One region of the Streptomyces sp. NPDC019531 genome, then DNA from elsewhere that is predicted to be linked to it. Evidence: riboswitches for the same ligand, from Rfam matches in the RefSeq annotation. Region 1 holds a riboswitch; the other holds the start of a gene.
What was found. A riboswitch is a leader RNA that binds a small molecule or an ion and turns the genes downstream of it on or off. The one in region 1 is predicted to bind glycine.
Positions count from the first base shown of each region.

Region 2: it holds a riboswitch for glycine, as region 1 does, so the genes downstream of both, gcvT (glycine cleavage system aminomethyltransferase GcvT) here and gcvP (aminomethyl-transferring glycine dehydrogenase) in region 1, are expected to answer to the same signal.

Region 1 is NZ_JBJDQL010000011.1:196,223-210,450, reverse strand. It holds gene ACI2L1_RS16735 (sugar phosphate nucleotidyltransferase) at 1-745, shown strand, start outside; gene ACI2L1_RS16730 (DUF881 domain-containing protein) at 851-1,747, shown strand; gene ACI2L1_RS16725 (small basic family protein) at 1,744-2,076, shown strand; gene ACI2L1_RS16720 (DUF881 domain-containing protein) at 2,082-2,912, shown strand; gene ACI2L1_RS16715 (FHA domain-containing protein) at 2,974-3,879, shown strand; gene ACI2L1_RS16710 (MerR family transcriptional regulator) at 3,898-4,635, shown strand; gene ACI2L1_RS16705 (bifunctional nuclease family protein) at 4,713-5,186, shown strand; gene ACI2L1_RS16700 (MerR family transcriptional regulator) at 5,450-6,109, shown strand; gene ACI2L1_RS16695 (DNA polymerase IV) at 6,169-7,527, shown strand; gene ACI2L1_RS16690 (PRC-barrel domain-containing protein) at 7,631-8,014, opposite strand; glycine riboswitch at 8,138-8,233, shown strand; gene gcvP (aminomethyl-transferring glycine dehydrogenase) at 8,410-11,295, shown strand; gene ACI2L1_RS16680 (molybdopterin-binding protein) at 11,358-11,777, opposite strand; gene ACI2L1_RS16675 (APC family permease) at 12,206-14,179, opposite strand.
Region 2 is NZ_JBJDQL010000002.1:245,665-259,892, forward strand. It holds gene glyA (serine hydroxymethyltransferase) at 1-8, opposite strand, end outside; gene gcvH (glycine cleavage system protein GcvH) at 24-401, opposite strand; gene gcvT (glycine cleavage system aminomethyltransferase GcvT) at 500-1,615, opposite strand; glycine riboswitch at 1,769-1,865, opposite strand; gene ACI2L1_RS03270 (AAA family ATPase) at 2,048-2,716, shown strand; gene ACI2L1_RS03275 (enhanced serine sensitivity protein SseB) at 2,784-3,575, shown strand; gene ACI2L1_RS03280 (enhanced serine sensitivity protein SseB C-terminal domain-containing protein) at 3,741-4,535, shown strand; gene ACI2L1_RS03285 (ABC transporter permease) at 4,871-5,869, shown strand; gene ACI2L1_RS03290 (ABC transporter substrate-binding protein) at 5,929-7,677, shown strand; gene ACI2L1_RS03295 (ABC transporter permease) at 7,747-8,754, shown strand; gene ACI2L1_RS03300 (ABC transporter ATP-binding protein) at 8,751-9,842, shown strand; gene ACI2L1_RS03305 (ABC transporter ATP-binding protein) at 9,857-11,143, shown strand; gene ACI2L1_RS03310 (M1 family metallopeptidase) at 11,241-12,632, shown strand; gene ACI2L1_RS03315 (trimeric intracellular cation channel family protein) at 12,656-13,312, shown strand; gene ACI2L1_RS03320 (alpha/beta hydrolase) at 13,221-14,228, opposite strand, start outside.

The sequences.
Region 1 (14,228 bases):
CGACGAGTCCAGGCCGACCGAGACGGCGGATGCGCGTAGGTCGGGGATGGTGCGGCTGGGAGAGATCGTGGCGTCCGCGCGGGCCGCCTTCGGTGTGCGGTTCGACCCGGTGGGCGAGCGGCTCTCCCTGGTGGACGAGAAGGGGCGGATCATCGAAGACGACCGCGCGCTGCTCGTCATGCTGGACCTGGTGGCCGCGGAGCGGCGCAGCGGACGTGTGGCGTTGCCGGTGACCACTACGCGGATCGCCGAGCAGGTGGCCGCCTACCACGGGACGCAGGTGGAGTGGACGACCACTTCGCCGGACGATCTCACCCGGGTCGGACGTGACGACTCGACGATCTTCGGCGGCGACGGCAAGGGTGCTTTCATCGTCCCGGAGTTCAGCAGTGTCTTCGACGGTGCGGCGGCGTTCGTACGGCTGATCGGGCTGGTGGCGCGGACGCAGCTCACGCTCAGCCAGATCGACGCACGGATTCCGCGGGCGCATGTTCTCAAGCGGGATCTCGCCACGCCGTGGGCCGTGAAGGGCCTGGTCATGCGGCGGGTCGTGGAGGCGGCGGGCGATCGCTTTGTCGACACAACGGATGGTGTCCGGGTCGTGGAGACCGACGGGCGGTGGGTGATGGTGTTGCCGGACCCGGCGGAGGCGGTCACCCACCTGTGGGCCGAGGGGCCTGACGACGCGTCCGCGCAGGCCTTGCTGGACGAGTGGTCGGCGGTCGTGGACAGCGCCGGCCGCTGAGCCGCGCACGCGCGCGTGCCGGACATGTGTCCCCAGGGGGGGCCTGTCCGGCACGCCGATGGGGCCATTCGGAGGTAGGGGCCGCGACGTGCGACGATGTGCGGCATGCCGCAGCAGCCCCCCGTTCGGAGCACCCCCACGCGCCCCTCGCGCCCGGACGCCTCCATGTCGCTGCTCACCAACGTCATGGACCACAGCCTCGACGACGGCTACGCCGAGGCGGCGGCCCGCAAGGAGGCCGCCAGCGGCAGCGGACTGCCCAAGACGCTGCGGGCGAAGCTCGGTCTGGCCGTCGGCCTGGTGCTCGCCGCTCTGGTGGTGACCGTAGGGGCGGCACAGGCGCGGGTGGCGGCCCCGGTCGTGGCCAAGGAGCGCGAAGAGCTCATCGACCGTATCGACCGTGAGAGCGACACGGCGGACAAGCTGGAGGAGAGCGTCGACAAGCTGCGTGACGACGTGAGCACGCGGCAACGTGAGGCGCTCAAACAGAGCGGGGACAGTGGTCAGGCCGATCTCGTGGGCATTTTGTCGGGCGCCGTGGAAGTGCATGGCCCCGGTGTGAAACTCGTCGTGAACGACGCCAAGGAAGCGAGCACGGGCGGCGACGGAAACCCGCGTGAGACGTCGGGGTTCTCCGACACCGGGCGGGTACGCGACCGCGACATGCAGCGGGTCGTCAACGGGTTGTGGGAGTCGGGCGCCGAAGCCGTCTCCGTCAACGGACAGCGGCTGACCGCGCTGTCGGCGATCAGGGCCGCGGGTGACGCCATACTGGTCGACAACAAGCCGCTGGTTCCGCCCTATACGGTGCTTGCGGTGGGGGACGGGCAGCGGCTGAGCACCAGGTTCCAGAACAGTGCCGACGGACTGTATCTGCACGCCCTGCAGGAGAACTACGGCATCAGGACCGCCATCTCCGTGGAGGACGACCTCCGGCTGCCGGCCGCACCGAGTGTGATCGTACGTACAGCAGAGCCGAGAACTGAGAAGGGCACATCGTGATCGCCGTACTGGGCCTCGTCGTGGGAGTCGTGGCCGGCCTGTTGGTCCGGCCTGAGGTTCCGGCCGTCGTCGAGCCTTATCTGCCGATCGCCGTGGTGGCGGCGCTCGACGCCGTCTTCGGTGGTCTGCGCGCCATGCTCGACGGCATCTTCGACGACAAGGTCTTCGTCGTGTCGTTCCTGTCCAATGTGGTCGTGGCCGCGCTGATCGTGTTCCTGGGTGACAAGTTGGGCGTGGGCGCCCAGTTGTCGACCGGTGTCGTCGTCGTGCTCGGGATCCGCATCTTCTCGAACGCCGCGGCGATCCGCCGGCACGTCTTCCGGGCGTGAGGCCGATGAACGAGCAGGAAGAGACACCCGGCAACAGGTTGCGCAAGGAGCTGCCCGAGGAACTCCCGGCAGCCCCTCCCGAGGAGACGGTGGCCCCGGAGCCCCAACCCGGGCTGACCGGCCGTCAGAGGCTGGTGGACGGGCTGTGGCCGCCGCGGATGACCCGGGCCCAACTCATCGTCGCGGTACTGCTGTTCGGCCTCGGATTCGGCCTCGCCGTTCAGGTGGCGTCGAACAGCGACAGTGACAGCGCGCTGCGCGGGGCGAGGCAGGAAGATCTCGTACGCATCCTTGATGAACTGGACGACCGTACTCAGCGTCTTGAAGACGAGAAGCAGGGTCTTGAGAAGCAGCGGGACGAACTGGAGAACAGCTCCGACCAGGCTGAAGAGGCCCGTAAGCAGACGGTGGAGAAGGAGCGGCAACTCGGCATCCTCGCGGGCACGGTGGCCGCGCAGGGCCCGGGCATCACGATGACGATCGAGGACACCAAGGGGACGGTCGAGGCGGACATGCTGCTCGACGCGATCCAGGAGCTGCGTGCCGCTGGTGCGGAGGCGATCCAGGTGAACGGCGTACGGGTCGTCGCCAACACCTATCTGTCGGACTCGGACAAGAGTGTGAGTGTCGACGGGAACAAGATCACCGCCCCGTTTCGTTTCAAGGTCATCGGCAATCCGCAGGACCTCGAACCGGCGCTCAACATTCCTGGAGGCGTGGTGCAGACTCTTGAGAAGGAGCAGGCCACCGTTACCGTCGGGCGGTCGAACAAGATCGTCGTGGACGCCTTGCGAGCGGCGAAGCGGCCTGACTACGCTCGGTCGTCCTCCCAGTGAACCGGGGGTGCATGGCGGGCGTCCGGCCAGGGCATGAGGTTGCGGGGGGTCGGCGCACCGAATGGGTGGTGCGTGGTGGAAACTGTCTGGTGGAAACGGACGTTGTGAGGATGTCCGGGTCGACCGGTGTGTTCAATCAGGGTTCGTCCTGCCCCACGGGCGGGTCTGTTTCGGTCAAGGGGAATCGCCCGTGAAGTTGTTTCAGAAGTTGTTCGGCAGGAGCGCGCGAGAGGGCAGCGAAAATGCCACCGCCCGCCATCGCGCACAGCCCGACGCCGAGGGTCAGCGCCCGCTGTTCCGCGACCAGGTCGGCGGTCCGGAGGGCGACATTTCCGGAGGTCAGGGCGCGCCGTCTGTTGACCCTGCCCAGTCCGGCGGCATAGGTTTCGGGCAGCCGTCAACCTCAAGTACGGGTGGAGGGTTTTCCCCTATGTCGGCCCTGGTGTGTACGAGGTGCGGTAACCGCAACGCGGAGAACAGCCGCTTCTGCTCCAACTGCGGCGCCCCGCTGCGGGCCGGTGCCGTGCCCGAGCGCCCCTCGGAGACGACCTCCACCATCTCCATCTCCGGACTCGAGGCCTACGACGCCGAGGTCACCGGTCAGACGCAGATGCCGGCACTGTCCCCGGAGGCGCAGGCGGCCGTCGACGCGCTCCCGCTGGGTTCCGCGCTCCTGGTCGTGCGCCGTGGGCCGAACTCGGGCAGCCGCTTTCTGCTGGACGGCGAGCTGACCACGGCCGGCCGTCACCCGCAGAGCGACATCTTCCTCGACGACGTCACCGTCTCCCGTCGGCATGTGGAGTTCCGTCGCGGCCAGGACGGCTCGTTCACGGTGTCCGACGTGGGCAGTCTCAATGGCACGTACGTCAACCGCGAGCGGATCGACTCGGTCGCTCTGAGCAACGGCGACGAGGTGCAGATCGGCAAGTACCGACTGGTGTTCTACGCGAGCCAGCGGGGCTACTGACCCTCCCAGGGAAGGTCCATGCTTCAAACACCGAGCGGCGGTGCCGGACACGGCACCGCCGCCACGGACAGTGGGCTGATGAGCATCGGCACGGTACTGAACGTGCTGCGCGACGAGTTCCCCGAAGTGACGATCTCCAAGATCCGTTTCCTGGAGTCCGAGGGGCTCATCGAGCCGCAGCGGACCCCCTCCGGCTATCGCAAGTTCAGTGAGCGGGACGTGGAGCGCCTCGGACATGTCCTGAGGATGCAGCGGGACCACTATCTGCCGCTCAAGGTGATCCGCGAGCATCTGGACGCCATGGAGCGGGGCGAGGCCGCCGCGCTGCCCACCGTGGGCCGCCAGCGGGACGGAGAAACGGTCCTGGAGGTGCCTGAGGGGCCCACCGCGGTGCGGATCGGGCGGGACGAGCTGCTCGCCGCCGCCGAGATCGGCGAGAAAGAGCTGGCGGAATGGGAGTCGTACGGGCTCGTCACCCCGCTCCCGGACGGGGCCTACGACGCCGAGGCCGTCACCGTGGCCGCGCTCGTCGTCGAGCTCGGACGGTTCGGGATCGAGCCTCGGCATCTGCGGGCGATGAAAGCCGCCGCCGACCGTGAGGCAGGGCTCGTGGACCAGGTGGTTGCCCCGCTGAAGCGCCACCGCAACCCGCAGACCCGCGCCCACGCGGAAGCTCGTACGAAGGAACTGGCGGGGCTCACGGTGAAGCTGCACGCGGCCCTTGTGCAGACCGCGCTCGGTGTACGGCTGCCCTGAGGGCGCCAGGTGCAGGAACTGTCACCCGTTTCCGGCCCGACTACCCAAACGTCCCGGGCACGGCCTAGGGTTGCTGTGTGAACGAGCTCGATGTCGTAGGTGTCCGGGTCGAAATGCCCTCCAACCAACCGATCGTGCTCCTGCGTGAAGTGGGAGGCGACCGCTACCTCCCCATCTGGATCGGGCCGGGGGAGGCGACTGCGATCGCCTTCGCGCAGCAGGGCATGGCCCCCGCACGACCTCTGACCCACGACCTGTTCAAGGACGTGCTGGAGGCGGTCGGCCAGGAGCTCACCGAAGTGCGCATCACGGATCTGCGTGAGGGCGTCTTCTACGCGGAGCTGGTGTTCGCCAGCGGGGTCGAGGTGAGCGCGCGGCCGTCCGACGCCATAGCGCTGGCCCTGCGCACCGGGACGCCGATCTACGGCAGCGACGGAGTGCTCGACGACGCCGGTATCGCGATTCCGGACGAGCAGGAGGACGAAGTGGAGAAGTTCCGCGAGTTCCTCGACCAGATCTCCCCCGAGGACTTTGGCACCAGCAGTCAGTGAGAAAGCTGCGGCCGATCCGGCGGATCAGTGGTCCGTGACGGGTCGGCCGTGTCCGGTCGTCACTGAAATGCTGGCATTTGCCACCGGCGACTGAGAGCGTCCTGCGGCCCGCTACGAGGGCATTCGGCTAGCCTTTCCCCGCGGTTGGGTACGGGAAACCACTCCTAGGGTGATTATCACTCGGCGTGCCGAGTGTGGCGATCGTTGACGCACCCCTGGTGACTGCCTACCGTCGAGAAGGCAGGTCAAGGACGGAGGTCGGCGTGAGAAGCAGCGGCGACGGTACGGCTGGGGGTGCCCCCGGACGGAGTCTCGGGGCTGGCGGTCCGTACCCGCTTCACGGCAGCCCGTTTCAGGGCAGCGCGGCCGATCACGCTCCGCAGCGACCGGCGGCCGTGCCGAGCAGCGGAGGGGCGACGTCCATGGCGTCCGAGCAGATCGGCTATCGCGGCCCTACGGCGTGCGCGGCGGCCGGCATCACCTACCGGCAACTCGACTACTGGGCGCGTACCGGCCTCGTCGAGCCGAGCGTGCGGCCCGCCTACGGGTCCGGATCGCAGCGGCTCTACAGCTTCCGGGACGTCGTCGTCCTGAAGATCGTCAAGAGGTTCCTCGACACCGGCGTGTCGCTTCAGAACATCCGCACCACGGTCCAGCACCTGCGGGAGCGGGGCTTCAAGGACCTGGAGCGGATGACGCTCATGAGCGACGGCGCCACGGTCTACGAGTGCACCTCGCCCGACGAGGTCCACGCACTGCTCCAGGGTGGCCAGGGGGTCTTCGGGATCGCTGTGGGTGTCGTGTGGCGGGACGTCGAGAGCGCACTCTCGCAGCTGCACGGGGAGCGCGTCGACACCGGGGAGACGCTCGTCGGGTCCAACCCCGCGGACGAACTGGCGCGGCGGCGCAACCGGGCGGTCTGAGACCTGCCCCGCTCTTCGGGGCGGGGGCATTGTCAGTGGCGTAGGGCAGCATCGGACATGTGAGAAACGCGCCCACGATCCTGCATCTCGACATGGATGCCTTCTTCGCCTCGGCGGAGCAGGCGTCCAAGCCGAGTCTGCGCGGGAAGGCCGTGGTCGTGGGAGGGCTGGGGCCGCGGGGTGTGGTGGCCACCGCGTCGTACGAAGCGCGGGTGTTCGGGGTGAATTCCGCGATGCCCATGGCCCAGGCGCGGCGGCTCGCGCCGAATGCCGCGTATCTCGTGCCGCGCTTCGGGTTCTACCGGTCGATCAGCGAACAGGTGATGGCGCTGCTGCGGGAGCTGTCGCCGCTGGTGGAGCCACTGAGCCTGGACGAGGCGTTCGTGGATCTGGAGGCCGGGGAAGCGGCCTGGGACGAGGTCTCCGCGCGGCTGGCGGGGGAGAAGCTGCGCGCCGACATACGGACCGTGACGGGGCTGACGGGATCCGTGGGGCTCGCCGCCTCCAAAATGCTCGCGAAGATCGCCTCCGAGCAGGCCAAGCCGGACGGGCTGGTGGTGATCGAGCCGGGGACCGAGCGGGCGCTGCTCGGGCCGATGTCGGTGCGGACGCTGCCGGGGGTGGGGCCGGCCACCGGGGACCATCTGCGGCGGGCGGGGATCCATACGGTCGACGAGATCGTCGAGGCGGGGGAGGACGAGCTCGTACGGCTGCTGGGGAAGGCGCACGGGCATGGGCTGTACGCCATGGCGCTGGCGAGGGACGAGCGGGCGGTGGTGGCGGAGCGGGAGACGAAGTCGGTGTCGGTGGAGGACACGTACGACGTGGACATCCATGACCGGGTTCGGGTGGGTCTTGAGGTGCAGCGGCTGGCGGACCGGTGTGTGCGGAGGTTGCGGGGGGCCGGGTTGTCGGGGCGGACCATCGTGCTGAAGGTGCGGCGGTACGACTTCTCGACCTTGACGCGGTCCGAGACCTTGCGGGGGCCCACGGATGATCCCGCGGTGGTGCGGGAGGCCGCGTTGCGGTTGCTGGACGGGGTGGACTCGACGGGGGGTGTGCGGCTGCTGGGGGTGGGGGTGAGCGGGCTTGCCGACTTCACTCAGGAGGACTTGTTCGCCCAGGCCATGGGGGAGGGGCTGGATCATGCCGTGCAGGAGGAGGCCGATGACGCTGGCGTCGACGAGCGGGAAGTGGCTGTCGAGCGGCGGTGGGTCACCGGGCACGATGTGCGGCATGCCGAGTACGGGCACGGGTGGGTGCAGGGGAGTGGGGTGGGGCGGGTGACTGTGCGGTTCGAGACGCCGGATTCCGGGCCGGGGCGGGTGCGGACGTTTCTTGTCGAGGACCCTGCGTTGGAGCCGGCTGAGCCGTTGCCGTTGGTTGAGGTTTTGGATTCCCGCCCGCACCACCCGTGATGGATTCGTTGCCGGGTGCGGGTGGCCCCTGTGAGGGCTGAGCGCTGTCGGCGGCCGACGGGTGACTGGGGGGGGGCCGGTCACCGGTGTCGTATCTGTTCTGTCAGGCCTCCGCTTCCTCCTCCGTGCCTGCCAGGTTGCCGAAGTCTCGGTCCGGGAGGAGTGGGGGTGGTGGGGCCGTGTCGAGGCCGTAGTGGTGGTAGAGCTGGATCTCCTGGTCGGGGGAGAGGTGGCGGCCCACGCCGAAGTCGGGGGCGTCCTTGATGAGGGCGCGGTCGAAGGGGACGTGCAGGGCGCCATCGAGCAGTTCGCTGGGCTCCAGGGGGACGAAGGCGTCCCGGGAGAAGAGTCCGGTACGTATGGCCGCCCACTCCGGCACGCCGGTCGCGTCGTCCAGGTAGATCTCGTCGATGGTGCCGATCTTGGTGCCGTTGCGGTCGAACGCCTTGCGGCCGATCAGGTTGCGCGGATCGAGGTCGGTCTGCACGGGCCCTCCACTTGCTCGCAACTCATCCGAAGCAGTCGTAACCCCTACGAAAGAGCACATTGGGGTGGGCGGCCACTCGAAGACTCGTGCGGCGACCTCGCTGGTAGGCTTGCAGGCGGCTGTTGATCCCGTGCGGGAGAGTCCTCCAGACAGCATCGGAGGCGCCGAAGGAGCAAATCCTCCCCAGAATCTCTCAGGCTCACGTACCGCACGGACGAGGTCACTCTGGAAAGCAGGGCGGGTGTCGACGGCTTCCGCTCTCACCGACGGTGAAAGCCGGCGGCCCTCGGGCTGCCTGGTGAAGCTCTCAGGTTGAGATGACAGAGGGGGAGGCCGTCGGGATACCCGCGCCGGGGTATCCCTCGAAGGTCGTGTCAGACCAGGAGGCCTCCGCAATGACCGCCCATCGCATTCCGCTTTCCGAGCTCGAACAGGGAATCCCCTTCGAGCAGCGTCATATCGGTCCTGACCACGAGGCTCGGGCCAAGATGCTCGCCCAGGTCGGGTACGGCTCGCTGGACGAGCTGACAGCCGCCGCGGTGCCGGATGTGATCAAGAACGCCGATGCGCTGGAGCTGCCCGGTGCGCGCACCGAGGCCGAGGTGCTGGCCGAGCTGCGGTCGCTGGCCGACCGGAACCAGGTGCTCGATTCCATGATCGGGCTCGGTTACCACGGGACTTTCACGCCGCCCGTCATCCTGCGCAATGTGATGGAGAACCCGGCCTGGTACACGGCATACACGCCGTATCAGCCGGAGATCTCACAGGGGCGGCTGGAGGCTCTGCTCAACTTCCAGACCATGGTCGCCGAGCTCACCGGGTTGCCCACCTCCGGTGCTTCGCTGCTCGATGAGGGGACCGCTGCGGCCGAGGCCGTGGCCCTGTCCCGGCGTATGGGGAAGAACAAGAAGGGGATCTTCCTCGTCGACGCGGACGCGCTGCCGCAGACCATCGCCGTGATCGAGACGCGTGCCGAGCCGGCCGGCGTCGAGGTCGTGGTCGCCGACCTCAGCGACGGCATCCCGGCCGAGATCGCCGAGCGGGAGATCAACGGCGTGCTCGTCCAGTATCCCGGCGCCTCCGGGGCCGTACGCGACATCAAGGCCGTCGTCGACCGGGCTCATGAGCTCGGCGCGCTCGTGACCGTCGCCGCCGACCTGCTCGCGCTGGCGCTGCTGAAGTCGCCGGGTGAGCTCGGGGCGGATATCGCGGTCGGGACCACCCAGCGGTTCGGGGTGCCCATGGGGTTCGGTGGGCCGCACGCCGGATACATGGCCGTGCACGAGAAGTTCGCGAGGAGCCTGCCCGGGCGGCTCGTGGGTGTGTCCGTGGACGCCGACGGGAACAGGGCGTACCGGCTCGCGCTGCAGACACGTGAGCAGCACATCCGCCGGGAGAAGGCGACCAGCAACATCTGCACCGCCCAGGTGCTGCTCGCGGTCATGGCCGGGATGTACGCCGTCTACCACGGGCCCGAGGGGCTCAAGGGCATCGCCCGGCGGACGCACCGGTACGCCACCATCCTTGCGGCGGGGCTCCGGGCCGGTGGGGCCGATGTCGTGCACGGTTCGTATTTCGACACGCTCACCGTGCGCGTGCCCGCCAAGGCCGCCGAGGTCGTCTCCGCGGCACGGCAGAACGGCGTGAACCTGCATCTCGTCGACGCCGACCACGTCTCCATCGCCTGTGACGAGACCACCGGGCGGGCCCAGCTCGTCGCCGTGTGGAACGCGTTCGGAGTGGAGGCCGACATCGAGACGCTGGACGCCGCCACCGAGGAGGCGCTGCCGGACGCTCTGCTGCGCGACGACGACTTCCTCGCCCACCCCGTCTTCCACCAGTACCGCTCCGAGACCGCGATGCTGCGTTACCTGCGCAGGCTGGCCGACCGCGACTACGCGCTCGACCGCGGCATGATCCCGCTGGGCTCCTGCACCATGAAGCTCAACGCGACCACGGAGATGGAGCCGGTCACCTGGCCGGAGTTCGGGCAGCTGCATCCCTTCGCGCCCGCCGAGCAGGCGCAGGGCTATCTGACGCTGATCCGGGAGCTGGAGGAGCAGCTCGCCGAGGTCACCGGGTACGACAATGTGTCGCTGCAGCCGAACGCCGGTTCGCAGGGCGAGCTGGCCGGGCTGCTCGCCGTACGCGGATATCACCGGGCCAACGGTGACGAGCAGCGGACCGTGTGTCTGATCCCGTCGTCCGCGCACGGGACGAACGCCGCGAGTGCGGTCATGGCCGGGATGAAGGTCGTCGTCGTGAAGACCGCAGACGACGGGGAGATCGACATCGAGGACCTGCGGGCGAAGATCGAGCAGTACCGTGACGAGCTGTCCGTGCTGATGATCACGTACCCCTCGACACACGGGGTGTTCGAGGAGCACGTCGCCGACATCTGTGCGCAGGTGCACGAGGCCGGCGGGCAGGTGTATGTCGACGGGGCCAACCTCAACGCGCTGGTGGGGCTGGCCAAGCCGGGGCACTTCGGCGGTGACGTCTCGCACCTGAACCTGCACAAGACCTTCTGCATCCCGCACGGCGGCGGTGGGCCGGGCGTCGGTCCGGTGGGGGTGCGGGCGCACCTGGCGCCGTATCTGCCCAACCACCCGATGCAGCCCGCGGCGGGCCCCGAGACGGGCGTCGGGCCGATCTCGGCCGCGCCCTGGGGTTCCGCGGGCATCCTGCCGATCTCGTGGGCATATGTGCGGCTCATGGGTGGTGAGGGGCTGAAGCGGGCCACGCAGGTGGCGGTGCTCTCCGCCAACTACATCGCCAAGCGCCTTGAGCCGCACTACCCCGTGCTCTACACCGGGCCCGGCGGGCTGGTCGCGCACGAGTGCATCATCGATCTTCGGCCGCTGACCAAGGCGACCGGGGTGAGCGTCGACGACGTGGCCAAGCGGCTCATCGACTACGGCTTCCATGCGCCGACCATGTCGTTCCCGGTGGCCGGGACGCTGATGATCGAGCCGACCGAGTCCGAGGACCTGGGCGAGCTGGATCGGTTCTGCGAGGCAATGATCGCCATTCGCGAGGAGATCGAGAAGGTCGGTTCGGGCGAGTGGGCCGCCGACGACAACCCGCTGCGCAACGCGCCGCACACCGCCGGCGCGCTGGGCGGTGCGTGGGAGCACGCGTACACGCGTGAGGAGGCGGTCTTCCCGGCCGGGGTGTCGGTCGCGGACAAGTACTGGCCGCCGGTGCGGCGGATCGACCAGGCCTTCGGTGACCGGAATCTGGTCTGCTCGTGCCCGCCGTTGGACGCGTACGAGGACTGATGTGAGGTGATGAGGGCCCCGTTTCGGCGGGGCCCTCTTCCGTTGGGCTGTGGCAAGGCCCCTTATGCCGTCGCCAGTGAGACCTCGGTCGACTTGATGAGGGCGACGACCGTGGTGCCTGCGGTGAGGCCGAGGTCGGTCGCGGCGTCCTTGGTGATCGCGGAGGTGATTTCGCCTCCGTCGACGGCGATCTTGACGGAGGCCATCGCGGCGCCGGTGGCCAGGGAAGTGACCGTGCCGGGGAGCTGGTTGCGGATGGACACGCCGTGGACCGGGGCGGTGGCGAGGGAGACCTCCGTGGACTTCACGAGGGCACGTACGGGGGAGCCTTGAGTGAGGCCGAGTTCCTCGACGGCTTCGAGGGTGATCGCGGCCGTGAGGTCCTGGCCGCCGTCGAGGCGGATCTTGACCGTTGCCATGGCCTCGCCCGGGGTGACGGTGGTGACGGTGCCGGGGAGCTGGTTGCGGATGCTCAGGGTCATGGTCATCAACCGTAGAGGTTGGACGGGGTTGGGTGGTGTATGTGGTGGTTTGCTTCGCCTTGTGCGCCCCGTCGGCCTGGCTGGCAGGAGCGTGGTCGGGGCAGGAGATGGGGCCCGAATCGAGCAGCGGGGCTGTTCGGCGTCGCGGGGCCCCCTGGGCGATCCACGACGCGGTGAGAGGTGATCGTGCGGTCTCGTCGTCGATGCGGTGGCCGAGTTGTCGTACGGCGTCCGTTCGCCGGCGGAGCGTGCCTTCGGCGGGGCCGCACAGCCCGTCGTGAACCGTGCGCTGCCGCGCCAGCCACGGCCGACGGCCGGGCGCGGGGCAATCGGTCGCACGGGGTGACCGTAGGGCGGGGTGAGTCCGTCGGTGACGCCGTTCTGACGGCCGTACGACGGAATCCTGACGCGGTCCTGGTGCCGGGCTCTCAGCCGGTGTGCACGCGCGGGCGCCTGGTGCGGTCCGGTTCGGCCTCACGCAGGACCTCGCGGGTGACCGGGGCGACCTCGCCCTGGCCGAAGAGGAAGAAGCGCAGGAAGTTGCGGAAGGGGTTGCCCTCGGTCCACTCGAAGTAGATGTGCGGGGTGCAGTGGGTCGTGTCGCGGACGTGGAGCAGCAGGGCCGCCAGGGCGTTCGGGATGGAGGAGGACTCCAGGGTCAGGACGCGGTAGCGGTTGTGAAGGACCTCACCGCGGACGGTGAGGCCGGCTTCGAACTCCGAGGGGTCGGTGACCGTGACCTCCACGAAGACGAAGTCCTCCTGGCCGGGGACGTCGTTGTCCTCGCGGATCTGCTCGATCTTCTCGCGGTACTCGGCCTTGTCGCGGTTGTCGGGTTCGTTGGCGATGAAGCGCATCTTGCGGCTCGCCATGTCCCGGATGAAACGTTCCGCCATGTCGTCAAGGGTCACGCTGGTCACACGGAGCTCGAAGGCACGGGCCAGGCGCGAGAGCAGCGAGACGAGGATGATGCCGGCGATGAAGCAGGCGCCGATCTTGACGCCGTCGGGGCGCTCGATGACGTTGACGACCGTCGTGTAGACGAACACCGCCGAGATCGCCGCGAACGCGATGGTCCAGCCGCGCTGTCCCGCCTTGCGGGCGGCGATGGTCACCGCGATCGCCGCGGAGCTGATCAGCACCAGTACACCGGTGGCGTAGGCGCCGCCCTGGGCGTCGACACTCGCGTCGAAGATCCAGGTGACGAGGAAGGCGATCAGGGTGAAGACGATGACCATGGGGCGCACGGCGCGGGCCCAGTGCGGGGCCATGCCGTAACGGGGCAGGTAGCGGGGCATGAGGTTGAGCAGGCCGGCCATCGCGGAGGCGCCGGCGAACCACAGGATGGCGATCGTCGAGACGTCGTAGACCGTGCCGAAGGCGCCGCCCAGGTATTCGTGCGCGAGGAAGGCCAGGGCGCGGCCGTTGGCCTGGCCGCCCGCCTCGAACTCCTTCTCAGGGATCAGGAGGGTGGTGATGAAGCTCGTGGCGATCAGGAAGCAGCTCATGATCACCGCGGCCGTGGTGAGCAGCTTCTTGGTGTCGCGGATCCGGCCGACCGGGTTGTCCTCGGTCTCGCCCGGGTCGCCCTTGACGTGCGGCATGACCGCGACGCCGGTCTCGAAGCCGGAGAGGCCGAGGGCGAGCTTGGGGAAGACGATCAGGGCCACGCCGATCATCACGAAGACGTTGCCGTGCTCGGCGGTCAGGGCGTTCGACCAGTCGGTGACCACGTGGTCGGCGGTGACGACGTGCCACAGGCCGACGATCACGACGACGACGTTCAGCGCTAGATAGACGCCCACCAGGGCCGTCGCGACGCCGATGGCCTCCAGGAAGCCCTTGAGGAAGACCGCGCCGAGCAGGGCCACCAGGACCAGGGTGATCAGCATCTTCTGGTCGTGCAGGGTGCTGGTCAGGTGCGGGTTCTCGACGAGGTGGGTCGATGCGTCTGCGGCGGACAGGGTGATGGTGATCAGGAAGTCGGTGGCGGCGAAGCCGAGCAGCGTCAGGACGAAGAGCTTGCCCTTCCAGAAGGTCAGCAGGCGCTCCAGCATCGCGATCGAGCCCTGGCCGTGCGGGCTCTCCTCCGCCACGCGGCGGTACACCGGCAGGGCGCCCGCGAGTGTGACGATCACCAGGACGATGGTCGCGACGGGGGAGAGCAGGCCGGCCGCGAGGGCGGCGATGCCGGGCTGGTAGCCGAGGGTGGAGAAGTAGTCGACACCGGTCAGACACATGACCCGGTACCAGGGCTGGCCCTTGTGCTCCAGGCTCGACTCGGTCTTCTGCTCCGGCCGGCCCTGGTCCTGGTCCTGGTCCTGACTCTTGACCATGTCGGACAGGCCCTCCAGCATCCAGGCGCGCAGGCGACTGGGGGGAGGGTGCTCGGTCGTGGCCATCGGTGTGCTCCTGGTGTACGGCTCAGCATGAGGTTCCGGCCATCACACT
Region 2 (14,228 bases), on a different contig from region 1:
GCGGACATCAGGTGTACGACTCCTCAGCCGGCGGAAAAGGCGGTGTACTCGTCGGCGGAGAGCAGGTCGGCCGGCTCCTCCGCGACGCGTACCTTGAACAGCCAGCCGCCCTCGAACGGGGCGGAGTTCACCAGCGCCGGGTCGCTCACGACGTCCTCGTTGACCTCGGTGACCTCACCGGAGACAGGGGAGTAGAGGTCGCTGACCGACTTGGTCGACTCCAGCTCGCCGCAGGTCTCGCCCGCGGACACCGCGGCACCGACCTCCGGGAGCTGGACGAAGACCACATCGCCGAGCGCGTTGGCCGCGTGCTCCGTGATGCCGACCGTCGAGACGCCGTCCTCGGCGCCCGACAGCCACTCGTGCTCCTTGCTGTAACGCAGCTGCTGGGGGTTGCTCATGGCCTGAATTCTCCTGTACGCGAGGGAGTGCTGATGAAGGGGGGACTGCGGAAGGCATGCGTGAGCAGCGACTATGTGCTCAGCATCACCTGCGGCGGTTACTTCTGACGCTTGTAGAACGGCAGCGCCACGACCTCGTACGGCTCGTGGGTGCCCCGGATGTCGACACCGACCCCGGCCGTGCCCGGCGCCGCGTGGGCTGCGTCGACGTACGCCATGGCGATCGGCCTGCCCAGGGTGGGGGAGGGGGCCCCGGAGGTGACCTCGCCGATCACCTCGCCGTCCGCGACGACCGCGTACCCGGCACGCGGGACCCGGCGACCCTCGGCGACGAGGCCGACGAGCACGCGCGGCTCGTGGTTCGCGTTCTCCGCGGCCTCACGCAGGGCCGCGCGGCCCACGAAGTCACCTTCCTTCTCGAACTTCACCACCCGCCCGAGGCCCGCGTCGAAGGGGGTGAGGGAGGCCGACAGCTCGTGCCCGTACAGCGGCATGCCCGCCTCCAGGCGCAGCGTGTCCCGGCAGGACAGCCCGCAGGGGACGAGCCCGACGCCCTCGCCCGCCTTGGTCAGCGCCTGCCACAGCTCGACCGCGTGCTCCGGCTTCACGAACAGCTCGAAGCCGTCCTCGCCGGTGTACCCGGTGCGCGCGATCAGCGCGGGAACCCCGGCGACCGTGCCCGGCAGCCCGGCGTAGTACTTGAGCCCGTCGAGATCGGCGTCGGTCAGGGAGGCGAGGATTCCCGGGGACTCCGGCCCCTGTACGGCGATCAGCGCGTACGCGTCCCGGTCGTCCCGCACCTCGGCGTCGAAGCCGGCGGCACGCTCGGTCAGGGCGTCCAGCACGACCTGGGCGTTGGAGGCGTTGGCGACCACCATGTAGGCGGTGTCGTCCAGCCGGTAGACGATCAGGTCGTCGAGAATGCCGCCGTCGGCCCGGCAGATCATGGTGTAGCGGGCGCGGCCCGTCTTCACGCCCCCGATGTTCCCGACCAGGGCGTAGTCCAGCAGAGCGGCGGCCTGAGGCCCGCTCACGGTGATCTCCCCCATGTGGGAGAGGTCGAAGAGGCCGGCCTTCGTTCGTACCGCGGTGTGTTCGTCGCGCTCGGAGCCGTACCGCAGGGGCATGTCCCAGCCGGCGAAGTCGGTCATCGTCGCACCGAGCGAGCGATGCAGGGCATCCAGGGCGGTGTGACGGGGTTCAGAACTGCTCATCGGACGGTCGTCTCCAAGGATCCCAGGACATGGGTGTGACGGGCGAGGTAGTCCTCCCCATCTGTCATCGGGACCTGAGAGGTTCGCCATGAGGAACATGGCTTGCACCTTGGGTGGGGCGGCCACGAAGGGCGGCCCGCTTTTCAGATGTGCCTCGCCCGCGCGGTAACGGGGCCTGAGAGATTCAAGGGAGGGACTTGCTCCTTCGGCGCCCGGGTACATGTACCCGGGACTCTCCCGCGCGGATTCAAACGGCCGGTATGCAGTTGGCGCGGACATCATTGCACGCATCGCGAGTGAGCGGCAGGGCCGCATCGGGCCCCTGCCTTTGTGACCGGCTTGTGGCAGGACGATCACGAAAACCGGAGGCACATCGCATTACCTTCTCTTTACGCTCAGTGGGGAGGGAAATCCTGACCCCGGAGGAGGACGATGACGGTGAACAGGACCACGGCGTACGCGACGACCTCGGGCATCGCGCTGCCCGAGCAGCCCGCGGCCCCGGCCGTCGAGGCCTGTGGCGCGCGTCCGGTCGTCCGCGACCTGCGCGACCGCGCGGGACACAGTCCGCACGCCCTGCTCTTCGGCCCCGAGGACGTCGTCGTCATCACCGGCTTGCCCGGCAGCGGCAAGTCCACCCTGATGAAGCGCGCGGTCAAGGGCGCGAGGATCGACTCCCAGGACACCCGCGACCGCTGGGACGGGAGGCTGCCACGCTTCCTGCCGTACGCCGTCTACCGCCCCCTGGTCCGGTTCGCGCACTACGCCGGGCTGCGCCGCGCCCTGCGGTCGGGCGAGGGAGTCGTCGTGCACGACTGCGGAACCCAGGCCTGGGTGCGCGGCTGGCTGGCCCGCGAGGCCCGGCGCCGGGGCGGCGCCCTGCACCTGCTGCTGCTCGACGTCACGGCGGACACCGCCCTTGAGGGCCAGCGCGAGCGCGGCCGGGGCGTCTCGCGGTACGCCTTCCTGCGGCACCGGGCCGCGGCCTCCCGGCTGATCCGGTCCGTGGAGCGGGGCGACCTGCCCGAGGGATGCGGCTCGGCGGTGCTGATCGACCGGGACGCGGCGGACGTGCTGCGGCGGATCGGGTTCACGGGCTGAGCCACGCATCGCCCGCACCCGCTAGCCTTTCAGCCACATCAGTGGTTCACAGCAGGCGGTCAGACAGATGGACTTCCCGGCGGATCTTCCCGCGGACTTCCCGGCACAGTCGGCACACCCCCATTCGCATGGCGGATGGCCGGGCAACGAACTGGAGGAGGTGCTCTCGGCCTCCCTCGGCATGCCCTCGGCCGGCGGCCGCATCATCGAGGTGCTCGGCCGCAGTTTCGTATGGATCCCCCTGCCGAACGGCGGCGGCCCGCACAGCGGCCCCCTCGACCTGCCCACACTGGAGATCGGGGGCCAGGCGTTCGTCCCGGTCTTCAGCTCCGAGGAGCAGTTCCGTCAGGTCGTCGGCGGCCATCTGTCGTACACCATCGCCCCCGCGGTGGAGTTCGCCCGCGGCCTGCCCCCGCACGTGGGCATCGCCGTGAACCCCGACGGAGTGGTCGGCGTTCCGCTGCCCCCTGCCGCGGTGGCCGACCTCTGCCGCGTGGGCCGCACTCCGCTTGACGGTCCCAACACCGGCGGTCGGGTCAAGCTCTACGAGCCGGACTGGCAGGACGACCCGGTCGACTTCCTGGCCGCCGCCTCGGCCGAGTTCGCGGCGACGGGCGTGGTCCTGACGGCCCGCCGCTGCCTGGCCGCCATCGAGACGGCCGACCCGGTGATGTTCGTGGGCGTGGAACTCTCCCAGTGGGAGGGGGACTTGCGCACCCTGCCGATGGACGCCCTGGGCCGGGCCCTGCACCAGACCCCGGTCCAATGGCCGGTCAACCTGGTCCTGTTGGACGTGGCGGACGACCCGGTGGGCCACTGGATGCGCGAACAGGTACGGCCCTTCTATACACGGGGCTAGTCGCCCCAGCTGTCCGGGGGCGCGGGGCTGTGCCGATATGCGGCTCCGCCGCGGGGCGCGATCAACCCCCACGACCCGCACTCGCCGACGACGCACAGGTCCCGAGCTCGTGGGCGCTTAAGCTGGTTTCATACTCGGGGCAACTTCCAAGAAGGGCGATACGACGTGAGCGCCAGCGGCACCACGACCGGCCAGGTCGAGCACATGCTGCGCCAGGTGACCCCCGGGCGCTACGACGCCTACGAGGCACTGCTGCGCGCCCTCGCGACCCCGAACTCCGGCCAGATCTGGATGCTCCTGTGGCACGGCCAGGCCGGCTCCCCGGACGCCCAGTACGGAAACATGGAGGTCGAGGGCTACGGATACGCCCCCTGTGTGACGTCGGCTCAGGAGCTGAGCGCCAGCGGCTGGAACCGCTCCTACGAAGTGGTCGACGGCATCGACGTGGCCCGCACCCTCTACCCCGACCACTACGGCCTCTGGCTCAACCCGCACGCCCCCGGCGGCGGCGTCGGCATCCCCTGGCTCGACCTGCGCCGCATCGCCACCGGTTTGGAGCGCCAGCCCGCGGGGCCGCTGCGGCTGGAGGAGCCCGGTATCGAGATCCCGCAGTTCTACGCCCTGCTCGTGCAGAACGCCCACCGCACCCCGGCGGTCCGTTCACTGCGCCGTGCCTGGGTGCAGCCGGCGCTCGGGGCGCCGTATCTCGCCATCGGTCTGGACGTGTACGACACCAGTCCCTCGGCCGTGGACTCGGTGCGCGCGATGATGCAGCAGTCCATCGGCGTGGTTCCGGACGGCCTGCCCGTGTCGACGGTGGCGATGTCCGACGAGTACGACCCGGTGGCGCTGTGGATGCGCGCCGGTGCCCGTCCGTTCTACGACCGTGAGGCCCACGCGGCCCCCGCCCAGGCCCCGGCGGCCGGGTACGGCTACCCGCCGGTCCGCGGTGGTTACTGAGCGTCATGACCCCCATGTGGACGCCGTTACGTAACACCCACATTTCTTCGCGCGTAGATAGCGGCGAATCGCTCCGAAGATGGTTGATTATGCCGTTCTGTCCAAACTGTTCCGCGTCCGAGAGGCGTTACCCGGTGTTCGGATAACGGAATCCCCAGTACTGCATCACGGTTGCGCATACTTTCGTCGCCAGGCCTGGCGGGTGATCGCGACGACGTTGAAGACTCCCCAGTCAGACAGGGAATCGAACGATCCCTGATCGAACGCAAGTCGACAAAGCCGTAATCCACGGCAGGTGTAGGCCGGTCACCACCGGCGAGAGGGGTCGGGTCACTGTGACCGCACCGATCGAGACCACCGGGGCGCAGGCCGAGGCGCAGCCGGAGGCTGTCCTCGCCGGAGTCGGCAAGGGGCAGATCGAGGGCCGTTCCCTGGGGCAGATCGCCTGGTCCCGTTTCAAGAGGGACAAGGTGGCGGTCGCCGGCGGTGTCATCGTCATCCTGCTGATCCTGATCGCGGTGCTGTCCCGTCCCATCCAGGCCCTCTTCGGACTGGACCCGAACGCCTTGAACCAGGATCTGATCGACCCCAACACCTCGCTGCCCAAGGGCGGCTGGGGCGGCATGAGCTGGGACCACCCGCTCGGCGTGGAGCCCAAGTTCGGCCGCGACATCGCCACCCGCATCCTGGAAGGCTCCTGGGTCTCGCTGGTCGTGGCCTTCGGTGCCACGATCCTGTCCAACACGATCGGCGCGGTCCTCGGCGTGGTCGCCGGCTACTACGGCGGCCGGGTCGACACGATCATCAGCCGGCTGATGGACACCTTCCTGGCGTTCCCGCTGCTGCTGTTCGCCATCGCCATCTCGGCCACCCTGCAGGGCGGTGCCTTCGGCCTTGAGGGCCTGCCGCTGCACATCAGCGTGCTGATCTTCATCATCGGCTTCTTCAACTGGCCCTACCTGGGCCGCATCGTGCGCGGGCAGACCCTGGCCCTGCGCGAGCGGGAGTTCGTCGACGCCTCACGGGGGATGGGGGCCAAGGGGCCGTACATCCTCTTCCGTGAGCTGCTGCCGAACCTCGTCGGCCCGATCATCGTCTACTCGACGCTGCTCATCCCGACCAACATCCTCTTCGAGGCGTCCCTCAGTTTCCTCGGCGTCGGCATCCAGCCTCCGCAGGCGTCCTGGGGCGGCATGATCAACCAGGCGGTCGACTACTACCAGGTCGACCCCCAGTTCATGATCGTGCCTGGTCTGGCCATCTTCGTGACCGTCCTGGCGTTCAACCTGCTCGGCGACGGTCTCCGCGACGCTCTCGACCCGCGCAGTCGCTGACCCGCGGCCGCGGTGAGAGTCCACAAGATTTCCGACAATTGAAGGGGAAGCAGACCATCATGCGAAGGTCAGCGCTGGCCGCAGTGGCGGCTATCGGCAGTGCGAGCCTGTTGCTCTCGGCTTGCAGCAAAGCCGATGACAACGGTGGAGACGAAAACAAGTCGGCTGGGGCCAACGCAGCGACCAAGGGTGTCGTCAACGCCTCCACCCAGAAGGGTGGGACGGTCACGTACGAGTACTCCGACGTCCCGGACTCCTTCGACCCCGGCAACACGTACTACGCCTACATGTACAACCTCAGCCGGCTGTACGCCCGCCCGCTGATGACCTTCGCGCCCGGTCCGGGCGAGGAGGGCAACAAGCTGGTCCCGGACCTCGCCGAGAGCGCCGGCCAGCCGAGCGACGGCGGCAAGACCTGGACGTACAAGATCCGTTCCGGCCTGAAGTACCAGGACGGCACCGCGATCACCTCGAAGGACGTCAAGTACGCCGTCGAGCGCTCGAACTTCGCGCGTGACGTGCTCTCCCTCGGCCCGAACTACTTCCAGCAGTTCCTCGAGGGCGGCAAGGAGTACAAGGGCCCCTACAAGGACAAGAGCGCCGAGGGCCTGAAGTCCATCGAGACGCCGGACGACAACACGATCGTCTTCAAGCTCAACCGCGCCTTCCAGGAGTTCGACTACCTGGTCGCGACGCCGCAGACGGCTCCGGTGCCGCAGGCCAAGGACACCGGCGTCGACTACGTCAAGAGCATCGTGTCCTCGGGCTCGTACAAGTTCCAGAGCTACAAGGAGGGCCAGCAGGCCGTCCTCGTCCGCAACGACAACTGGGACGCGAAGACGGACCCGCTGCGCAAGCAGTACCCGGACAAGATCGTCGTCAAGCTGAAGGTCAACGCCGAGACGATCGACCAGGACGTCCAGGCCGGTGACGCGATCGACCTCGGTGGTACCGGTGTCCAGGCCGCGACCCAGGCCAAGGTCGTCAACGACGCCAACCTGAAGGCCAACACGGACAACACCTACGGTGGCCGTCTGGTCTACATGGCGATCAACACCCAGGTCGCGCCGTTCGACAACGTCGCGTGCCGCAAGGCCGTCCAGTACGCCATCGACAAGGTCTCCGTGCAGACCGCCGAGGGCGGCCCCATCCGCGGTGACATCGCCACCACCGTCCTGCCGCCGGACATCCCGGGCTACCAGAAGGCGGACGTCTACGCGACCACCGGCAACAAGGGCGACACGGCCAAGGCCAAGGAGCAGCTGCAGGCCTGCGGCAAGTCGACCATCAGCACCAACATCTCGGCCCGCAGCGACCGCCCGCAGGAGATCGACGCGGCCACCGCGATCATCGCCTCGCTGAAGAAGGTCGGCATCAACGCCAGCCTGAAGCAGTACCCGTCGGGCAAGTACTTCACCGACTACGCCGGTGTGCCCACCTTCGACAAGAAGCAGAACATCGGTCTGCACATGATGCAGTGGGGTGCCGACTGGCCCTCCGGCTACGGCTTCCTGCAGCAGATCCTGCACGGTGACGCGATCGGTGCCTCCGGCAACACCAACCTCTCGTACCTGAACGACAAGCAGATCAACGAGATGCTGGAGAAGGCCATCGCCACCGAGGACGACACGGCGCGCAACGCCCTGTACGCCCAGATCGACAAGCGTGCGATGGACCTGTCGGCGCTGGTCCCGCTGACCTACTTCAAGGTCCTGCTGTACCGCCCGACCGGCTTCACCAACCTGGTGTCCACGGCGGCCTTCAGCGGTCAGTACGACTACCTCAACATCGGCACGACCAAGAAGTAGCCCCGGAAGGCAGGTGAAGGCATTGGTGCCCGTGGGCTTCGCGGCCCACGGGCACCAGCGCCGGTCCCCGTGATCTCGTACATCCTCCGTCGGACGTTCGCGGCAGTGATCCTGCTGTTGGTCGTCACCGCGGTCACCTTCGCGATCTTCTTCCTGCTGCCACGGATGGCCGGCCAGACCGCCGACCAGCTCGCGCAGCAGTACCTGGGCAAGAGCCCGACGAAGGCGGACATCCTCGCGGTCAAGCAGAACCTGGGTCTGGACGACCCCCTGTACCTCCAGTACTGGCACTTCATCAAGGGTGTCGTGTCCGGGGCCACCTACAACCTGGGTCCCACGACCGCGCACTGCGACGCGCCGTGCTTCGGCTACTCCTTCAAGACCCACGAGGCGGTCTGGCCGCAGCTCACCTCGCGCATCCCGGTGACCGCGTCGCTGGCCCTCGGTGCCGCCGTGCTGTGGCTGGTCTCGGGTGTCGTGATCGGTGTGATCTCCGCGCTCAGGCCGGGCAGCTTCTTCGACCGCAGCTTCATGGGCGTCGCGCTCGCCGGTGTCTCGCTGCCCATGTTCTTCACGGGCAACCTGGCGCTGCTGCTCTTCACCTACCAGTGGCCGATCTTCGGCCGCACCTATGTGCCGTTCACCGAGAACCCGGCCCAGTGGGCCAACACGCTCTTCCCGGCCTGGTGCTCGCTGGCACTGCTGTACTCCGCCATCTACGCGCGGCTGACCCGTTCGGGCATGCTGGAGACGATGAACGAGGACTTCATCCGCACGGCCCGCGCCAAGGGCCTGCGGGAGCGCAACGTCGTGGCCCGGCACGGGCTGCGCGCCGCGCTGACCCCGATCATCACCGTCTTCGGCATGGACCTGGGTCTGCTGCTCGGCGGCGCCGTGATCACCGAGACGGTGTTCTCGCTGCCCGGCATCGGCCAGTACGCGGTGCAGGGCATCACCGACAACGACCTGCCCCCGATCCTCGGCGTCACCCTGCTGGCCGCCATCTTCGTCGTAGTCGCAAATCTCCTGGTGGACCTGTTGTACGCCGCCGCCGACCCGCGGGTGAGGCTCTCGTGACCGAACTCTCCAAGACCGGTGCCGCCCTGGGCGAGCCGGCACCGGGGAACGCCCCCGACGCCTTCCTCGCGGTCCGCGACCTCAAGGTGCACTTCCCGACCGACGACGGCCTGGTCAAGTCCGTCGACGGGCTCAGCTTCCAGGTGGAGAAGGGCAAGACCCTCTGCATCGTCGGCGAGTCCGGCTCCGGCAAGTCCGTCACCTCGCTGGCCATCATGGGTCTGCACCGGCTCGGGGCGCGTGGCAAGAACGTCCAGATGTCCGGCGAGATCTGGCTGGACGGCAAGGAACTGGTCTCCGCCGACCCGGACGAGGTGCGCCGGCTGCGCGGCCGCGAGATGGCGATGATCTTCCAGGACCCGCTGTCCGCGATGCACCCGTACTACACGATCGGCAACCAGATCGTGGAGGCGTACCGGGTCCACCAAGACGTCAACAAGAAGGTCGCGCGCAAGCGGGCCATCGAGATGCTCGACCGGGTCGGCATCCCCGAGCCCGACAAGCGCGTCGACGGCTACCCGCACGAGTTCTCCGGCGGTATGCGCCAGCGCGCGATGATCGCCATGGCGCTGGTCAACAACCCCGAGCTGCTCATCGCGGACGAGCCGACGACCGCCCTCGACGTCACCGTCCAGGCGCAGATCCTCGACCTGATCCGGGACCTGCAGAAGGAGTTCGGCTCCGCGGTCGTCCTCATCACCCACGACCTGGGTGTGGTCGCCGAGATCGCCGACGACGTCCTGGTGATGTACGGCGGCCGGTGCGTGGAGCGCGGTTCGGTGGACGACGTCTTCGAGCGGCCGCAGCACCCGTACACCTGGGGCCTGCTCGGCTCGATGCCACGCATCGACCGGGAGACCTCCGAGCGGCTCATCCCCGTCAAGGGCCAGCCGCCGAGCCTCATCAACGTCCCCTCGGGCTGCGCCTTCCACCCCCGCTGTCCGTACGCGGACATCCCCAAGGGCGATGTCACCCGTACCGTGCGCCCGGAACTCCAGCAGGTCGGCGGCGGGCACTACTCCGCGTGCCACCTCTCGCCGGAGGACCGCACGCGGATCTGGACCGAAGAGATTGCGCCGAAGCTGTGAGTGACGCCGAAGCTGTGAGTGAGACGAAGAAAGCCGCCGACTCCGAGGTGCTGCTCAAGGTCGAGGGCCTCAAGAAGCACTTCCCGATCCGCAAGGGCGTCCTTCAGCGCCAGGTCGGCGCGGTCAAGGCGGTCGACGGCATCGACTTCGAGGTGCGCAAGGGCGAGACCCTGGGCGTGGTCGGTGAGTCGGGCTGCGGCAAGTCGACCATGGGGCGGGTCATCACCCGGCTCCAGGAGCCGACCGGCGGCTCGATCCACTTCGAGGGCCAGGACATCACACGGCTGAACTCGGCCGGGATGCGCCCGCTGCGGCGGGACATCCAGATGATCTTCCAGGATCCGTACGGGTCCCTGAACCCCCGGCACACCATCGGCGGGATCGTCTCGGCGCCGTTCCGGCTGCAGGGCGTGGAGCCCGAGGGCGGGGTGAAGAGGGAGGTCCAGCGTCTGCTGGAGCTGGTGGGTCTCAGCCCCGAGCACTTCAACCGCTACCCGCACGAGTTCTCCGGTGGCCAGCGTCAGCGCATCGGCATCGCGCGCGCACTGGCCCTGAAGCCGAAGCTGGTGGTGGCCGACGAGCCGGTCTCGGCCCTCGACGTGTCGATCCAGGCGCAGGTCGTGAACCTGATGGACGACCTCCAGAACGAGCTGGGCCTGACGTACGTGATCATCGCGCACGACCTGTCCGTGGTGCGCCATGTCTCGGACCGTATCGCGGTGATGTACCTCGGCAAGATCGTCGAACTCGCCGACCGCACCTCGCTGTACGAGGCGCCGATGCACCCGTACACCAAGGCCCTGATGTCGGCCGTGCCGGTCCCCGACCCGAAGCGCCGGGGTGCCAAGTCCGAGCGCATCCTCCTGCGCGGCGACGTCCCGTCCCCGATCTCCCCGCCGTCCGGCTGCCGCTTCCACACGCGGTGCTGGAAGGCGACGGAGATCTGCAAGACGACGGAACCCCAGCTGATCGAGCTGCGCCCCGGCCAGCGCGTGGCCTGCCACCACCCGGAGAACTTCGAGGACCAGGCTCCGCAGGACACCGTGCTCCTGTCGGTGGCCAAGGAAGCGGCCTCGCTGGTCGCCGTGCCGGAGAGCGAGGTCGCGGAGGAGCTCGAGACTCCCGGGGTCAAGACCACGAAGACGGGCCCGGGCACCAAAACCACGGACGAGTCGGCCAACTCAGGGGCGCGGGGCGGTGTTGAATCTGCGGCTACCGCCGCGGGGGCGCGACCAGCCCCCACTGACCCGCAGCCGAACGAAGAACCGGAAGACGACCGTCAGGAGTCAACCGACAAGTAACGCATGACAAGTTGGCAAAGTCATGCACATGCCCGAACGGGAGAGCGCAGAGTCGTCCCTGTCCGACTTATCGGCAGACGCGCGAAAGGGACGACACATGAGACTCTCCCGTTCAGCACGTTTAGGGGCCATCGCCACGGCGGTGGCCTCTTTCTGTGTCATCGCCGCCGCCCCGGCCCCGAAACCCGGCGCCCCCGGCATCGGCGACTCCTACTTCCCCCTCCTCGGCAACGGCGGCTACGACGCCCGCCACTACACCCTCGACGTGGCGTACAACCCCGACACCGACCGCCTGGACGGCCGTACGACACTCACCGCCCGCGCCACCCAGAACCTCTCGTCCTTCGACCTTGATCTCCAGAAACTGGAGGTCACCAAGGTCGAAGTCAACGGCAGACGGGCCCAGTTCACGCGCGACGGCGACGAGATCCGCATCACCCCGCGCCAATCCCTCCGCAAGAACCAGGACTTCACCGTCGCCGTCACCTACGGCGGCATCCCGCAACCCCTCGGCGGCCCCATCGTCTTCGGCTCCGACTACGGCTGGATGAAGACCACCGACGGCGTCTTCGTCGCCTGTGAACCCAACGCCGCCTCCACCTGGTTCCCGTCCAGCGACCACCCCTCCGACAAGGCCACCTACGACATCCGCATCAAGACCCCCGCGGGCCTGACCGCGGTCTCCAACGGCCGGCTCGTGTCGACGTACGACAAGGGCGGCTCCACGTACACCCACTGGCGCGAGAAGAAGCCGATGGCGACCTATCTCGCGACCGCCACCATCGGGAAGTTCGACGTGAAGACCGGCACCACGCCCGGCGGCACGCCGATCTACGTCGCCATCGACCCGGTCCTCGCGAACAGCAACAACGTCGACGTGTACGGCGTCACCGCCGAGGCCACCGACTACTGGTCGCAGGTGTTCGGGCCGTACCCCTTCGAGGAGACCGGCGCGATCGTCGACGACATGCCGCAGGCCGGGTTCTCGCTGGAGGTGCAGACGAAACCGGTCTACTCGGCCGTCCGCAACGAGACCACGATCGTGCACGAGCTGGCGCACCAGTGGTTCGGCGACAGCGTATCCGTCGCGCACTGGAAGGACATCTGGCTCAACGAGGGCTTCGCCACGTACAGCCAGTGGTTGTGGGCCGAGCACAAGGGCACCCGCAGCGCCCACGACTCCTTCCTCGCGGGCTATGACGCCCGGCCCGCCGACAACGCCTTCTGGCAGACGGTCGTCGGCGACCCGCAGCGCGACACGATGTTCGCGTCCGCGGTCTACCAGCGGGGCGCGATGACCCTCCAGGTGCTGCGCGAGCGGATCGGCGACACGGCGTTCTTCAAGCTGCTGCCCACCTGGACGAAGCTGCACCGCTACGGCAATGCCGACACCGCCGACTTCATCCGCCTCGCGGAGAAGATCTCCGGACAGCAGCTGGACGACCTGTTCCAGACCTGGCTGTTCACGACGGGCAAGCCCGCCCTGTAGCAGGCCCTGCGCAAGAATGCGGTGTGCTCCAGCAACTGTTCAGCCCCTCCGTCCAGCACACGCTCGACCTCGTCGGCATCTTCGTGTTCGCCATCTCCGGCGCGCTGCTGGCCGTCCGCAAGAACTTCGACGTCTTCGGCATCGCCGTGCTCGCCGAGGTCACCGCGCTGGGCGGAGGGCTGTTCCGGGACCTGATCATCGGCGCGGTGCCGCCCGCCGCCTTCACGGACCTGGGCTACTTCATCACCCCACTGCTCGCCGCCCTGCTGGTCTTCTTCCTCCACCCGCACGTGGAGCGCATCCAGGTGGGCGTGAACGTCTTCGACGCGGCGGGCCTCGGCCTGTTCTGCGTCGCCGGGACAACCAAGGCGTACGAGTACGGGCTCGGCCTCACCCAGTCGGCGACGCTCGGTCTCGCCACCGCCGTCGGCGGCGGTGTGCTCAGGGACGTACTCGCCAACGAGGTGCCGTCACTGCTGCGCTGGGACCGCGACCTGTACGCGGTCCCAGCGATCGTCGGCGCCACCATGGCCGTCCTCTGCATCCGCTACGACGTCCTCACCCCGCTGACCAGCGGGCTCGCGGCCCTCACCGCTTTCCTACTGCGGCTGCTCGCGATGCGGTTCCACTGGCGAGCTCCGCGGGCTTGGAACCGCCGCTCGACGGTGCGTGAGGAGTAGCGCCCGCCCGGCCGTGCAGCAGCCCCATCTCCTCGGTCAGCCAGGTGAAGGCCGGGACCACCTGCGGCCGCCACAGCGCCATGTTGTGGCCGCCCGCGCTCTTCGGGATGCAGACGACGTGCACGGTCGTCGGCGCCTTCGCGATCTTTTCCAGGCCGGTGGCCGCCTCGTAGCCGTCGCCCGGCTGACCGGACTGGTAGAGCGCGATCGCGGGCGGGGTACGGGCGTCCCGCAGCAGCACATAGGGGTTGTTGGCGCGGCGCAGGGCCAGCGTCTCCGCGGCCAGCGAATTGCGTTCGGCGACCGGGTCGTTGTACCCGGACATGCTGACCGCGGCCCGGTAGCGGTCGGGATGTGCCACGGCGAGCTTGGTCGCGCAGTGCCCGCCCGCCGAGTACCCGGCCACCGCCCAGCCCGCGGGCCCCGACTGGGCGCGGAAGTTGTCGTTGACCATCTTCGGCACGTCGAGGCTGAGCCAGGTGTCGGCGTTGACCGTGCCGGTGATGTTGGCGCAGCCGGTGTCCACTCCGGCCAGCAGGTTCATGCGCGGGGCGACCAGGATGAACGGTGCCACCTTGCCGTCCCGCATCAGCGGTTGCAGCTGGTTCACCGCGTGCAGCGACCCGAACCAGGCCTTCGCCGAGCCGGGGTAGCCCGACAGCAGCTCCACCACGGGGAACTTGTGGTGCCGGTAGGCGGGCGTGTCGTACTGGGGCGGCAGCCAGACGTAGACCTCGGCGTTCACGCCCGAGACGCGGCCCTTGAGCTGGGTGACCCGCACGCCCTCCATGCCGGGGCCGCCCGCCCTCCTGAAGTGCTGCGTCACCTTGGGCAGACGTTCCAGCGCGATGCCGCCGGTGCCGTCGGCGCCCAGGTCCGCGGCCTGCTGGACGTGGTCGCCGGTCCCGAGCAGGTC